Regions from separate parts of the Erwinia sp. AnSW2-5 genome, predicted to be linked through region 2. Evidence: predicted binding sites of a transcription regulator. Region 2 holds the regulator's gene; the other holds the start of a gene.
What was found. Region 2 encodes CRP, which controls carbon source genes, mostly activating them, when cyclic AMP is high. Its sites were predicted from a motif close to ATGTGANNNNNNTCACAT; they were not measured.

Region 1: the regulator CRP is predicted to act here: its motif matches at 5,252-5,269, upstream of ACFL9S_RS11595 (PTS sugar transporter subunit IIB).

Annotation. Positions count from the first base shown of each region.
Region 1 covers NZ_JBJGXA010000012.1:81,802-89,765, forward strand. The annotation lists gene ACFL9S_RS11575 (TenA family protein) at 1-170, opposite strand, end outside; TPP riboswitch at 237-339, opposite strand; gene ACFL9S_RS11580 (LLM class flavin-dependent oxidoreductase) at 542-1,567, shown strand; gene ACFL9S_RS11585 (methyl-accepting chemotaxis protein) at 1,638-3,434, opposite strand; gene ACFL9S_RS11590 (LacI family DNA-binding transcriptional regulator) at 4,113-5,066, opposite strand; gene ACFL9S_RS11595 (PTS sugar transporter subunit IIB) at 5,359-5,673, shown strand; gene ACFL9S_RS11600 (PTS sugar transporter subunit IIC) at 5,685-7,013, shown strand; gene ACFL9S_RS11605 (glycoside hydrolase family 1 protein) at 7,034-7,964, shown strand, end outside.
Region 2 covers NZ_JBJGXA010000001.1:331,201-339,164, reverse strand. The annotation lists gene ACFL9S_RS01460 (LysR substrate-binding domain-containing protein) at 171-1,055, shown strand; gene ACFL9S_RS01455 (OsmC family protein) at 1,057-1,464, opposite strand; gene crp (cAMP-activated global transcriptional regulator CRP) at 1,834-2,466, shown strand; gene ACFL9S_RS01445 (YccS/YhfK family putative transporter) at 2,525-4,606, shown strand; gene ACFL9S_RS01440 (aspartate aminotransferase family protein) at 4,616-5,833, opposite strand; gene ACFL9S_RS01435 (aminodeoxychorismate synthase component II) at 5,920-6,498, opposite strand; gene ppiA (peptidylprolyl isomerase A) at 6,558-7,130, opposite strand; gene tsgA (MFS transporter TsgA) at 7,407-7,964, shown strand, end outside.

The sequences.
Region 1 (7,964 bases), on a different contig from region 2:
TGGATCAGGAACAGATAGTCCTGCGTCAGATAACGACGAAAGGCGTTTTCGGGCAATGTGCCGCGTGAGAGTTGTTGAATAAACGGGTGCGCAACATAGTCCTGCCAGTCGTTCCCCGCCTGCTGGCGTAAACGGCCGTACAGACCCTGGCTGAAATCAACTGACTGAATGGTTTTAGACACTGAATCCCCTCACTTAAGTGGAGATCCGGGCACGCGGAGGTGTGAACAGGGCAGAAGTCACTGCCAACCCGTCCCTTCGCTGGCATGACCCAGATCAGGTTCAAAGGGTTCGGTTTTCACCATCTCAGCCCGTTACAGGACACCCCTCGGAGGGCTCTTTTATACGGGATTTCATTTTTCATTACAATCCACCCGCCATACTTCGAGCCGCAGATGCGTTGGCTGCACCCGCTCACCCCAGTCACATAGTCATCTATGCTCCTGGGGACTTGCGGACTTGCCGCCTTCCTGCACCTCGAATTATTTTGGGTATATACTGCTAATCAATCGTCATTTGTTTCACCCCACAGGAAAACCCCATGAAAAGTATTGGATTTCTCTCTTTCGGCCACTGGACGCCGTCGCCGCAGTCCGGTACCCGTTCGGCTGCCGATGCGCTGTTGCAGTCGATTGATCTGGCGGTTGCCGCTGAAGAACTCGGCGCAGACGGTGCCTATTTCCGCGTGCACCACTTTGCCCGCCAGTTAAGCTCACCGTTCCCGCTGCTGGCCGCCGTCGGGGCAAAAACCAGCCGTATTGAGATCGGCACCGGGGTGATCGATATGCGCTACGAGAACCCGATGTATATGGCGGAAGATGCCGGTTCTGCGGATCTGATCTCCGGTGGGCGTTTACAGCTGGGGATCAGCCGGGGTTCCCCTGAGCAGGTGATCGACGGCTGGCGCTATTTTGGCTACCAGCCAGCGGAAGGTGAGAACGAGTCTGATATGGCGCGCCGCCACACCGAAGTGCTGCTGGATATGCTGCGTGGCGAAGGGTTTGCCAAACCGAACCCGCAGCCGATGTTCCCGAACCCGCCGGGCATGCTGCGCGTGGAGCCGTTCTCTGAAGGGCTGCGCGACCGCATCTGGTGGGGAGCGGGTTCCAATGCCACCGCCGTCTGGGCAGCGAAGCTGGGTATGAACCTGCAAAGTTCAACCCTGAAAGATGATGAAACCGGTGAACCCTTCCATATCCAGCAGGCGGCTCAGATCCGCGCCTACCGCGAAGCCTGGAAAGCCGCCGGGCATACGCGCACCCCGCGCGTTTCGGTGAGCCGCAGTATTTTTGCGCTGGTGAATGATATGGACCGTGCTTACTTTGGCAACAGCGGCAAAGAAGGGGACAAAGTGGGTTACCTCGATGAGAAAACCCGCGCCATCTTTGGCCGCAGCTATGCCGCCGAGCCGGACCAGCTGATCAAGCAACTGGCGCAGGATGAAGCGATTGCTGAAGCCGACACGCTAGTGTTAACCGTGCCGAACCAGTTGGGCGTGGATTACTGTGCGCACACTATTGAGGCGATCCTCAAGCATGTAGCACCGGGCCTGGGCTGGCGCGAATAGTCGGGCAATGAAATGAAAAGGCTCACCCATTATCCGGGTGAGCCTTGTTTATGCTCTCTGCCAGTCAGCGTTAAAACGCTATCCACTCTTCCTCAGCGGCTTTAGTTTTTTTGGCCGGAGTGAGGAGGTGCCTTTCACTTTCCGTTTCGACAACGACCTGCCCATTATGCACCGCGCTGGCGTTGATCTTAAAGATGGCAACCATTTCACTCAGCTTCTGCGCCTGCCGCTCAAGAGAAAGGGCTGCGGCGGAGGATTCCTGAACCAGAGAGGTGTTCTTTTGGGTGGTTGAGTCCATCTCTGTTATCGCGACGCTGATCTGTTCTATGCCCTGACGTTGTTCGTTCGAGGCGGTAGAAATCTCATCCATAATCTGGCTGACATGACTGACGGAAGTGACGATATCTTCCATGCTTTCACCCGCTTTGCTGACCAAATCAGTGCCAATGCTGATACGCGTGACGGACTCGTTGATCAGTGATGCTATCTGTTTTGCCGCATCCGCACTGCGCTGCGCCAGCGTTCTGACTTCACCGGCCACCACGGCAAAACCTCGTCCCTGCTCACCGGCTCTGGCGGCTTCGACGGCGGCATTCAACGCCAGGATATTGGTCTGGAAAGCAATGCCGTTAATCACACTGATAATTTCAGTAATTTCCTGTGAGCTGGCGGCAATACCATTCATGGTGCTGATAACCTCACTGACGATCTGCCCTCCTTTACTGGCATGATTGCTGGCGCTGGCAGCAATTTTGCTGGCCTGCAAAGTATTCTCTGCGTTGAGATGCACCGTTGAGGTTAGTTCTTCCATGCTGGCGGCGGTTTCTACTACGGCAGCGGACTGTTGCTCCGTTCTGGAGGCTAAATCCGTATTACCTGCCGCAATCTGTGAGGAAGCACTGGCTAAGTGGCTGACACTTTCACGTATGCCAGAGATCATATCGCATAACTGTGTGTTCATCACCTCCATGGTTTCCGTCAGCTCACCCAGCTCATCTTTTGAGGTCGGGGTAATATGGGCGGTCAGATCGCCACTGGAGATACGCTGAGCCAGCGCAAGGTTTTCACTCACCGGGCGCGTAATCTTGCGTGTAATCGTCCAGGCCGTCACCAGGCCGATAATGACGGCCAGCAAGGAAAGGACACTAATCAGCATTATCGTGCTGGCAATCAGCTGATTGTTATACTCATCCTGCATCTCTATCAATCTGGTGGTGGCCTTTTTCAGGCTATCCCCCCCCGCGCTTATGAGGTCAGCTGATAACTGGGTTTCCCTGGCGGCAGATAAATACTTTTCTGCACTAACGTGAAAATCCTCATAGCGATTCCAGGCAGGTATTAACAACGCTTTTGCGGCCTCCGGCAACTGAGCCATGCTGGCTTTATAGAGTGAATAAGATTCACCGTATATCGCATCAAAGTCTGACGCATTTTCGGGGGTATAGCGTGTCATCAGCATGCTGCCAGCCCGACTGAGGCGCAAAAATGACGAGAGTAAATCAACCATCTGTTTCTGCGACTCATCAGGAATCGTATTCAGCAGGTCATGATGCAGTTCGGTCAGGAAATGCTTATCATTGCTCTGGTGCAGATTTTTAGCCAGTTGAAGGCTGTAGCGGTTTTTATTGTAATAATCCGTTCTTAACTGGTCATAGCGTTGAAGGCTCACGACCAGCTGTTCGAATCCTTCCTGGGTTTTTCCATGCCAGGTAAATTTGCTGGCATCATTGATCAACGCATGCATTGACTGTATTGCGTCGTCATTTTTCTGCAATATTTTATCATCACCGGTATGCATATAAATCAGCCTGCTTTGCCTGGCGGTATCCAGAAAATTCCCAATATTACTGGTTAGTGTGGTTTTCACTGAGTTTCGTTCTATTGTTTTTAACTCATAGATGCTGAAACCTGATATGAAAATAATGATAAGAATTAACAGTGTAAATCCTGAAAAAAGCTTCTTACCTATAGGTAAGTCATTGAATTTGAAATTAATCATATTAAGTCCGTTTTTTAAATAATAATGATATTCAAGGAAATCGTTGCTATTTTTGGCAATGATTTTGCTTCAGGATGTATATCGGCAAGGCGAGGGTTTTCATTAATTAAGAGTAAATAAGGTGAGCGGTTCGGTACTCTGTTGTTTTTCATGTTGTTTTCTATTTCTTTGCAAAAAATAACCTGAAAAATGACTGTTGCATTGGGGTAAATAACGCATTTTTTGTTCTTTTTGGGTGCTTATAATGCATTTGTCACTTATGTTAATGAGGCTGAATATAATTTAATATTCAATCTTATTTATGTCTTTTTTTATTTTTCTTGTCTTAATGTGTTGTTTTTTGCTTGTGCAGGACGCGGGTTTTCTCCGGAATTCCTCGCAATATAAACAGGTCAATGGCAGGGTTAACCCAGGCCCAGCACAGGGTGGGAGACAATAACAAAACCTTGCATGACATGACGAAAGAGTCGGAAGGCGATGGTGAATGATCAATAACAGATGCCCGCAGGGGCATCTGTTTCCTGCCTTTTTAGCGGATAGCGCCACTCACCGTTTCCGCCCGTCCGGAATAATCAAATCCCCGCGCAGCACGCAGGCACCGAGCATGTCGCGGGTTTTCTCCGTCAGCCAGCTGACAATCCGTGCCGCCATCGCGTCCATAGAGTATTCAATGGAGGGAATGGAGGGAATGCCCGGCAGATCCAGCGAACCGGCGAGGCTGAAGATCATAATGTCGCCCGGTACGGTTTTATTAAATGCCTGCAACTGGCCGATCACCCGCTGTGCTTCCTGCTCGTCAGCGACCAGCAGGGCGTTGAAATTCACCGTGGTGGCGTTATTCAGCAGCACCTGCACCGCCACGGATGAGGTGGTGGAATCCATAAACACCAGATTGCGGTTAAACGGCAAAAAGTTGTTTTCCAGCGCCAGCTTATAGCCCAGCAGCACCTGGTCGGTGTGACCGCTCGCTTCCGGGTGGATCAGAGCGATCTGGCGTCTTCCCTGGCTGATCAGATAATTACAGGCGGTTTCGGCAGCAAACGCATGATCAAACTGGATGCTGTTTGGCGTGTCGGCATCAACGCAGTCAATCAGGATCACGTTGTCATCCGTAATATTCAGCGGGAAGCGTGCGCCGATAATCAACACATCATCGCAGAGACCGCAGGAGAGTTCGTCCAGCGCATTCATCACGCCCGTTTTGCTGTTGGCAAAACGCAACAGCAGATGCTTCTGATGCTGGCTGAGGTGTTTTTCCAGGGCATAAAGATAACCGGTGGTCTGGTTGATATTTTCCTGAGCGCAAATCACGCCAATGCATCCCGTCGACTGCGACAGTAATGACTGCGCGATCACATTCGGCCGGTAGCTGAGTTCTTCCGCTGCTTTCAGCACCGCGAGGCGGCTGGCTTCTTTCACTCCGCGCGATCCACTCAACACCCGTGAGACTGTGGCTTTGGACACCCCAGCTAAACGCGATACATCGTTGATTGTTGACATTTCTCTCCCCTGATACCGCTTAACGCACCACAAAAAATCACCAATAATGGCGCAGAAAATCGCCATCGCCAGTATAGCGGCTTTGCATTTTCATGGAAACCGATTTTCCATATCACCTCAAAAGTATCCATATCGGCCTGATTTTTGTGACGCTAATCCAGGAAAAAACCCTTTAACCCGTGCGTTTATGATGAGTATCACATTTTTGTTTTCCTTAAATGGAAAACGGTTTCCGTATGGTGTCCAATCGTTTCCGTGTTCACGTTTCATTACATTTTGAGGACGACAGTCGATGGTCAAGATTATGCTGTGCTGCTCTGCCGGGATGTCGACCAGCATGCTGGTCAGGAAAATGGTCGAAGCAGCCAATGAAAGAGGGATCGCCGTCGAGATTGAGGCGTATGGTGTGGCTGAATTCGATACACAATTTCCCCGTTACCAGGTGGTGCTGTTGGGACCACAGGTTAAATATATGCTCAAGTCATTATCAGAAAAGGCTGCCACTCAGGGCATTCCCGTTCAGGCCATTGATCCGATGGACTACGGAATGCAGCGCGGTGACAAGGTGCTGGACTACGCGATTTCGCTTATTAACGCGGTACACTAAAAGGTGCTCTTATGAGTTCGCTCTATCAGTCAATGATTGCCGTTATCGAGCAATCCATCACCCCGCTGGCGGGGCGTCTGGGCCAGCAAAAATATGTTATCGCCATCCGCGATGGGTTTACCGCCGCGCTGCCGTTTATGATCATCGGCTCGTTTATGCTGGTGTTTATCTTCCCGCCGTTCTCGGCGGACAGTACCAACAGTTTTGCCCGTGGCTGGCTGGATTTTTCCCTGACCTACCGCGAGCAGCTGATGCTGCCGTTTAACCTCAGTATGGGAGTGATGACCTTCTTCATCTCTGTCGGGATTGGTGCCAGCCTCGGGCGGCAGTTTAATCTTGACCCGGTGATGTCCGGTCTGCTGGCGTTTATGGCATTTCTGCTGGTGGCGGCGCCTTATTCAGATGGCCATATCTCCACGCAGTATCTCTCCGGGCAGGGCATTTTCACCGCATTGATCACCGCGATCTACTCGACGCGGGTGTATGCCTGGCTGAAGCAGAACAATATTACCATCCGTCTGCCGAAAGAGGTCCCGACCGGGGTGGCGCGCTCCTTTGAAATCCTCATCCCGGTGGTGGTGGTGATGGGCACGCTGCATCCGCTGAATCTGTTTATTGAAGCGCAAACCGGCATGATCATGCCGCAGGCGATTATGCATTTGCTGGAGCCGCTGGTGTCGGCATCGGATTCATTGCCTGCGATCTTACTGTCGGTGCTGCTGTGCCAGATTTTCTGGTTCGCCGGGATCCACGGCGCCCTGATTGTCACCGGCATTATGAACCCCTTCTGGATGGCAAACCTGTCGGCCAACCAGGCCGCGCTGGCCGCCGGATCGGCGTTACCGCATATCTATTTACAGGGTTTCTGGGATCACTATCTGCTGATCGGCGGCGTGGGTTCAACCCTGCCTCTGGCTTTCCTGCTGTTGCGCAGCCGCGTGGCGCATCTGCGTACCATCGGCAAAATGGGCGTGGTGCCAAGCTTCTTCAATATTAATGAACCGATCCTGTTTGGCGCACCGATCATCATGAACCCGATGCTGTTCCTGCCGTTTATCTGCGTGCCGATGATCAATGCCTGCCTGGCGTATGGTGCCACCAAACTGGGCTGGCTGGCGCAGGTTGTCTCGCTGACTCCGTGGACCACACCCGCGCCAATCGGGGCATCCTGGGCGGCTAACTGGGCCTTCAGTCCGGTGGTGATGTGTTTGATTTGTATGGTGATGTCGGCCCTGATGTACCTGCCGTTCCTGCGTGCCTATGAGCGCTCGTTAATGAAAACCGAAGAGCAGAAAGCCCAGGCCACCGCACCGTTAAGCGGCACCGTCAGCAGCAACTGAACATCATGGAGAACACAACGATGAAATATCAATTTCCCAAAGACTTCTGGTGGGGCAGCGCCAGTTCTGCGCTGCAAACCGAAGGGGAAAGCCAGCCTGGCGCCCGTGGGGAAACCACCTGGGATGCCTGGTACCGTCAGCAGCCGACGCGCTTTCACCAGCAGGTGGGGCCGCAGGATACCTCGACCTTTTACCAGCACTGGCGTGACGATATTGCGCTGCTGAAGCAGCTCAACCACAACAGTTTCCGTACCTCATTGAGCTGGTCCCGCCTGATCCCGGACGGCACAGGCGAGGTTAACCCGGAAGCGGTGGCGTTCTATAACAACGTGATTGATGAGCTGCTGGCGCAGGGGATCCAGCCGTTTATCACGCTGTTCCATTTTGATATGCCGATGGCGATGCAGCAGCAGGGCGGCTGGGAAAGCCGTGATGTGGTGGCTGCCTTTAGCCGCTATGCCAACCTGTGCTTTGAGTTGTTCGGTGACCGCGTGCTGCACTGGTTCACCTTCAACGAGCCGATTGTCCCGGTGGAAGGCGGTTATCTTTACGATTTCCATTACCCGAACGTGGTGGATTTTAAACGCGCAGCCACCGCCGCGTACCACACGGTGCTGGCCCACGCTCAGGCGGTACGGGCGTTTCGTGCCGGGCAGTACAAAGGGGAAATCGGCATTGTGCTGAACCTGACGCCTTCCTATCCGCGCTCGCAGAATCCGGCGGATGTGAAAGCGGCGCACCATGCAGACCTGCTGTTTAACCGCAGCTTCCTTGACCCGGTGCTGCGCGGTGAGTATCCGGCCGATCTGATGGTGCTGCTGCAAAGCTACGATCAGCTCCCGGTTTGCCAGCCGGAGGACCGGGCGTTAATCGCTGACGGTAAGATCGACCTGCTGGGGATTAACTATTACCAGCCGCGTCGGGTGAAGTGCCGCGACAGCGCGGTGAATC
Region 2 (7,964 bases):
CTAATAACTGATAAAAATCATTGAATTACCATTAACCACATTTAAAAAAAGTATTGCACCGCCATGCAGGTAAGCAGACTCTGCTTAACAACATCGTGGATTTAAGGCAGCAACATAAGATGAATTTTTTAGTGTGGTGATAACGGCCGGGCATCAGGGAAGGAGCAAATATGCGGTATTTACCAAAAATGCAGCAGCTACGGATATTTCAGGAAGTGGTCAATCAGGGCAGTATTCGGGCCGCAGCACGCATGCTGGGACAATCTCAGCCCGCCATCAGCCGGACCTTAAAAGAGCTGGAATATATGCTGGAAACCTCACTGTTCGTGCGCAGTCCGCTGGGCATTACGCTGACGCCAAGCGGCCAGCTGTTTGTCGTGCGCTCACGGAGGATCCTTGAGGAGTTAAAACGGGCAGGTGATGAAATCCGTTTTCTCCACACGCAACATAGCGTCGTGAAAGTGGCACTGAATGACATTTTGTCACTGACAGTGCTGCCTGAGGTACTGGAACAATTCCATCAGCAGCTGCCGTTGACCCGCCTGTATGTCCAGGATCGCAGCCTGCCCTCTCAGCTGTTAGCGGGTGAACTCGATTTTGCGGTTTCTCCGCAACCTGAGGTGTTACCGGACGGGCTGGCGATACAACCGTTATTTAAGACCTCACTGAATGTTGTGGCGAACCGACATCACCCGCAGGTACAGACGAACGATCTGCAACAATTGAGAGGGAGTAAGTGGCTTTTCGCCGGAGAAGAGAGCGAGGTGGCCGTCAGGCTGGACGCGCATCTGGCGACTTTCTTTCAACAGCTGGAGCAGCCGCCTGTCTATACGCATTCACTCTCGCACGGGTTACAGCTGGTGCAGCAGGCAAACTATCTTATGTTGCTGCCACACCCGCTGTTGATCCGGTTTAATTCCACACTGCGGGCACTCGCCATCCCGGCGCTCCCTTCACTGCACTATGCCGCTGTGTGGCCAAAGCAATCTCCACTCACCGCCAGCGCGCAGCGCTTGCTGATGCTAATCCGTCAGGCATGCAAGCAGCTCACCTGAATCAGGCGAGGTCGATAACCTCAAAGCTGTGGCTAATTTTCACTGCGTTCCCCAGCATGATCGCCACCGAGCAATATTTCTCAGCAGAGAGATCGACCGCACGTGACACCGCTTTATCGCCCAGCGCTTTGCCACTGACAATAAAGTGCAGGTTAATATGGGTGAAAATTCGCGGTGCCTCTTCACGACGTTCCGAGGTCAGTTTGACTTCACAATCAGCAACATCGTGGCGGCCTTTCTGCAGAATAGACACCACATCAATAGCACTGCATCCCCCAGCCGCCATCAGCACCATTTCCATCGGGCTGGGCGCTTTATCCCCGGCATTACCATCCATCAAAACCTGATGGCCGGATGAGGATTCGCCCAAAAACGTCATCCCTTCAACCCACTTAACGCGTGCTTGCATCACAAAATCCTCTCATTGATTCAGTTACCGCAGAGTACGCTGCACTAACAAAAACGGCAACGCTGCCGTTTTAGAACTATGCTGAAGCGAGACAACAGAAGACAGTCTTGTAAAGCTGTGCTACAAACGAAGCTGCAATATTTTACTGGCATAACAATGCACGGTAAAAACGGGACGACAGCACGAGCCATGCTCTTAACAGAGGCCCGTATAATTTTCCTATGGGAACGCTTGAATATTTCAACGCCTTGCAGGGATACATACCCTGATACCCACAAATATTTCGTGTTTCAGTTCAGCGGCAACGCCTCTGAAGGACGCAGAATTCAGGGTATATTTAGGCACGATTACAACAGAGGATAACAGCGAATGGTTCTCGGCAAACCGCAAACAGACCCTACACTCGAATGGTTCCTGTCACATTGCCATATTCACAAATATCCATCCAAAAGCACTCTGATTCATCAGGGTGAGAAGGCGGAAACCCTCTATTACATCGTTAAAGGATCGGTAGCGGTGTTAATCAAGGATGAAGAAGGCAAAGAGATGATCCTCTCCTACCTCAATCAGGGCGACTTCATTGGCGAACTGGGCCTGTTTGAAGAAGGTCAGGAGCGTAGTGCGTGGGTACGTGCGAAAACAGCCTGTGAAGTGGCTGAAATTTCCTACAAAAAATTCCGTCAGTTGATTCAGGTGAATCCTGACATTCTGATGCGCCTGTCTTCACAGATGGCGCGTCGCCTGCAAGTGACATCAGAGAAAGTGGGCAATTTAGCTTTCCTTGATGTGACCGGACGCATTGCCCAGACGTTGCTGAATCTGGCAAAACAACCGGATGCCATGACGCACCCGGATGGAATGCAGATCAAAATCACCCGTCAGGAGATCGGCCAGATCGTCGGCTGCTCCCGCGAAACGGTGGGTCGTATTCTGAAAATGCTGGAAGATCAGAACCTGATCTCCGCACATGGTAAAACCATTGTTGTTTACGGCACTCGTTAACCGGCTCTGAACCCACGGCGCGACCCTCAGTCGCGCCGTTTTTTATTTGGTGTGGCTCATGTGGCGGAGAATTATCTATCACCCGGAAGTTAACTACGCACTCAGGCAAACGCTGGTGCTCTGTTTACCCGTGGCGATCGGCTGGATGCTGGGCAACCTGCAAAATGGCCTGCTGTTCTCATTAGTCCCCGCCTGTTGTAATAATGCCGGCCTTGATACCCCGCACAAACGCTTCTTTAAACGCCTGATCGTCGGCGGTTGCCTGTTTGCCTTCAGTAGCTTTTTGATTCAGTACGCCGGGGCCGAAGCGGTGCCACTGCCCGTGATCCTGCTGGTCATGGCACTCTTGCTTGGCGTGACTGGTGAGATCAGCCCGCTGCACGCGCGCCTGCTTCCGGCATCGTTGATTGCCGCTATCTTCACACTCAGCCTGGCCGGGCGCATGCCCATGTGGCAGCCACCGCTGCTGTTTATTCTCGGCACCGTCTGGTATGGCGCATTTAACTGGTTCTGGTTCTGGCTGTGGAAAGAGCAGCCGATGCGCGAAACCCTCAGCCTGCTCTATCATGAACTGGCTGATTATTGCGAAGCGAAATACAGCCTGTTAACCCAGCTGACCGATCCCCAAACCGCCCTGCCGCCGCTGCTGGTCCGCCAGCAGAAAGCCGTCGACCTGATTAACACCTGTTACCAGCAGATGCATATGCTGGCCGCCAGTCGCGACAGCCATTATCAGCGTCTGACGCGTGCATTTCAGGTCGCACTGGATTTGCAGGAGCATATTGCCGTTAGCCTGCACCAGCCGGAGGAAGTGCAAAAGCTGGTGGAGCAGAGCCACGCCGAGGCGGTGATCCGCTGGAATGCGCAGACGATTGCCACCCGCCTGCGGGTACTGGCTGACGATATCCTCTACCACCGCTTCCCTGAACGTTTCACGATGGAAAAACAGCTTCAGGCACTGGAGAAAATCTCCCGTCAGCACCCCGATAATCCGGTCGGTAACTTCTGTTACTACCACTTCAGCCGCATCGCCCGCGTGCTACGCACCCAGCATCCGCTGTACCGTCGCGACCTGATGGCTGACCGCCAGCGCCGCCTGCCGCTGTTCCCTGCGTTGAAAAGCTATCTGTCGCTGAAGTCCTCTGCCCTGCGTACCGCCGCACGCTTCGCCGTGATGCTGACCTTTGCCAGTTCGCTGGCCCTGTTCTTCAATCTGCCGAAACCTTACTGGATCCTGATGACGGTGATGTTTGTCAGCCTCAACGGCTACAGCGCTACCCGCGTCCGTATCCAGCACAGGGCGCTGGGAACGCTGGCCGGGCTGGCGATTGCCGCTGCCACACTCGGTTTACATGCCCCGGAATCCTGGGTGCTGCTGGTGATGTTGCTGATCACCCTGGTGAGCTACCTGTTTATCCGTAAGTTTTATGGCTGGGCCACCGTGGGATTCACCGTCACGGCGGTGTATACGCTGCAACTGCTGTCGCTAAACGGTGCGCAGTTCCTGCTGCCTCGCTTAATGGACACGCTAATGGGCTGTCTGATTGCCTTTGGCGGCATGATTTGGCTGTGGCCACAGTGGCAGAGTGGGTTGATGCGCCAGAATGCGCACGATGCGCTGGAGACCTATCAGGAGGCATTACAGAAGCTGCTGGGCAGCGAACAGGATGCGGAGAAACTGGCCTATCAGCGGATGCGGGTGAATCAGGCGCACAATGCGCTGTTTAACTCACTGCATCAGGCGATGCAGGAACCGGGCTTTAATTCACGCTACCTGGCCGATATGCAGCTGTGGGTCACCCACAGCCAGTTTATTGTTGAGCATATCAACGCCATGACGATTCTGGCGCGGGAACATACCATGCTGACGCCAACGCTGGCAGAGCGCTATCTGCAATCCTGCGAAATTGCCCTGCAACGCTGTCAGCAGCGTCTGGAGTATGACGGGCCGGACTCGGGCAGCAATGTACTGGATGCCCCCGAGGATTTCCATCAGGGACCCGTGACCATCATGGAACGACACGTGAAGCGTATTCTGGGTCACCTCAGCGTGATGCACACCATTTCGTCCCTGACCTGGAGCCAGCGCCCACATCATGGCCGCTGGCTATCCCGACGACTACGTAAATCGAAAACGTAGAAACGGGCCTTATTTCAGAACATTTTCGACCGCTGTCGCAAACCGTGCCATACCTTCGGCGATATCAGTTGGCTCAATCACCAGTGAAGGCGCAAAACGCATCACGTCCGTTCCGGCGACCAGCACCATCACACCGGCCTCTGCCGCCGCGTTAAGAATATCGCGCGCTTTACCGGCGTGCTGAGGTTTCAGCTCCGCGCCCATCAGCAGGCCTTTGCCACGAATATCGCTGAACAGATCGAAACGAGCATCCAGCGCCTGCAGCGCATCAACGAACAGCTGACGGCGCTCTTCCACACCTTCCAGCACCTCTGGGGTATTGATGATATCGAGCGCCGCTTCAGCGACTGCACAGGCCAGCGGATTGCCGCCATAGGTAGTGCCGTGCACGCCAGGCGCCATGACCGAGGCAATGTCGTTGGTGGTTAGCATGGCACTGACCGGGAAACCACCGCCCAGCGCTTTGGCTGTGGTGAGGATATCCGGCTGCACGCCGTAATGTTCATAGGCAAACAGTTTACCGCTGCGCCCCATACCGCTTTGCACTTCATCCAGAACCAGCAGCGCATTATGTTCATCACAGAGCTGGCGCAGCCCCTGCATAAATTCTGGTGTCGCGGGCATCACGCCCCCTTCACCCTGGATCGGCTCGACCACAATCGCGCAAGTATGATCGTCAATCACCGCTTTGACCGCAGCCAGATCGTTAAACGGCACGTGGACAATATCGGCAGGTTTTGGCCCGAAACCATCGGAATACTTCGGCTGACCGCCCACGGACACCGTAAACAGCGTGCGGCCGTGGAAGGCGTTATGGAAGGCAATGATTTTACTTTTGAACGGGCTGTGACGTTTGGTGGCGTAGTAACGCGCCAGCTTAAACGCCGCTTCGTTCGCTTCCGCGCCGGAGTTAGCAAAGAATACGCGTTCGGCAAAAGTCGCGTTGATCAGCTTGGTCGCCAGACGCAGCGCAGGTTCGTTAGTAAAGACGTTGCTGGTATGCCACAGGGTTTCACCCTGGGTTTTTAATGCCTCAACCAGCGCCGGATGGCAATGCCCGAGAGCGGTAACCGCGATACCGCCGGAGAAATCGATGTACTCTTTTCCCTGCTGATCCCACACGCGGCTGCCTTTGCCTTTGACCGGCACAAACTGTGCTGGTGCATAAACAGGCAAAATAACCTCATCGAACGTTGCACGTGTTACCGCTAATTTTTCCGCCGCCATTCACTACCTCGCCATTTATTCTTTTCAGGGATATGAAAATATAGTCATAAAATATGCATAAAAAGTCACGCAAAGGCAAACGTTAATCAGCGTTTGAGGAAATTAGCCAGCAGCTGATGCCCCTGCTCACTGAGGATGCTTTCCGGGTGAAACTGCACCCCTTCCAGCGCGAGCGTGCGGTGGCGGAAGCCCATGATCTCATCAGGCTGACCATTCTCATGCAGGGTCCAGGCGGTGACTTCAAATTCAGCGGGCAGACTGCCGTTTTCCACAATCAATGAATGATAGCGGGTCACGGTCAGTGGATGATTCAGCCCGGCAAACACACCGCCATCACGGTGTTCAATCGCTGATGTTTTGCCGTGCATCACCTTGCGCGCACGCACCACGCGGGCGCCAAAGGCCTGCGCGATCGCCTGATGTCCCAGACAAACGCCAAGAACAGGCAATTTTCCAGCGAAGTAGCGTATAGCCTCAAGAGAGATGCCGGCTTCAGTGGGCGTGCAGGGACCGGGGGAGATCACCAGATGTTCCGGGGCCAGCGCGTCAATCTCAGCGAGCGTGATCTCGTCATTGCGGCGTACGCACACCTCGGCCCCCAGCTCAGAAAAATACTGGTAGAGGTTCCAGGTGAAGGAGTCGTAATTGTCGATCAGCAGCAGCATGGTGGGCTCGTTACAGCAGGGCCGCCAGCAGACGGCCCTGACAGAATGCCATTAGAGAATTATGGCAGTACTTTGGCAGACAGAATGACCACCGGGGTCACCGGTACATTCTGGTAAGGGCCAAAGGTTTTCGTCTGAACCTGGGCGATCTTATCGGCCACGTCCATTCCCTTCACCACTTTACCGAAGACGGCATAACCAAAATCGCGCTGACCATGATCGAGGAAGGCGTTATCCGCCACGTTGATAAAGAACTGGCTGGTGGCACTGTCCTTCTCAGCCGTGCGCGCCATTGAGATGGTACCGCGTTTATTTAACAGGCCGTTATCTGCCTCATTTTTAATCGGCGGTTTAGGTTGTTTCTGCTGCATGTCGGCGGTGAATCCCCCGCCCTGCAACATGAAACCTGGGATCACGCGGTGAAAAATGGTGTTGTTATAAAAACCACTGTTCACGTAATCCACAAAATTAGTCACCGATACCGGTGCTTTCTGGTTGTTCAGTTCCAGTTCGATAGTACCGGCGGAAGTGGTCAGCAGCACATGCGTGTCCCCCTTCGCGGCAATAGCGGAGGCAGAGATCGTCGACAGGGCGAGAACGGTCGCCACTGCGGTCAAAGTACGTTTCAACATGAAAGATTCCTTACTGAGTGCAACAAACCATAAAAACAACGCTGATTGTAAAGAGGCACTTACCAACGCGCCAGCGTTTTACCTTTATTTACGCTGCAAACATCCTGAAGCAACCCGGCTAAGAGAAGTCCGAATGGTGATAATGATCACGTTATGAATGAAATATGAAGATATTCATTTCATTAAAGATTTAAGCAGATCACGAATATCGTTAAACTTCTCCCGTTTACCACGGGCATTCCGCCCGATGATTTCTCTTTCAAACAGGTTTCCACTATGACAAATCGCAATCGAATTGGGCTTACCTGGATCAGCTACTTCTCTTATGCGCTGACCGGTGCTGTGGTTATCGTTACCGGTATGGTGCTGGAGAATATTGCTGCTTACTTCCAGCTGCCCGTGGCACAGATGAGTAATACCTTCACCTTCCTGAACGCCGGTATCCTGCTGGCGGTATTCCTTAACGCCTGGCTGATGGAAATTGTGCCACTGAAGCGCCAGCTTATCTTCGGCTTTGTGCTGATGGTACTGGCCGTGCTGGGCCTGATGAACAGCCACAGCCTCACCGTCTTCTCTCTGTGCATGTTTGTGCTCGGGGTGGTGAGTGGTATCACCATGTCCATCGGTACGTTCCTGATCACCCATCTGTATGAAGGACGTCAGCGTGGCTCTCGCCTGCTGTTTACCGACTCCTTCTTCAGCATGGCGGGGACCATTTTCCCGATTATTGCGGCCGCTATTCTCGCGCGCTCACTGCCGTGGTACTGGGTCTACGCCTGCATCGGCGTGATCTATGTCGCCATCTTTGTTCTGGCACTGTGCTTTGAATTCCCG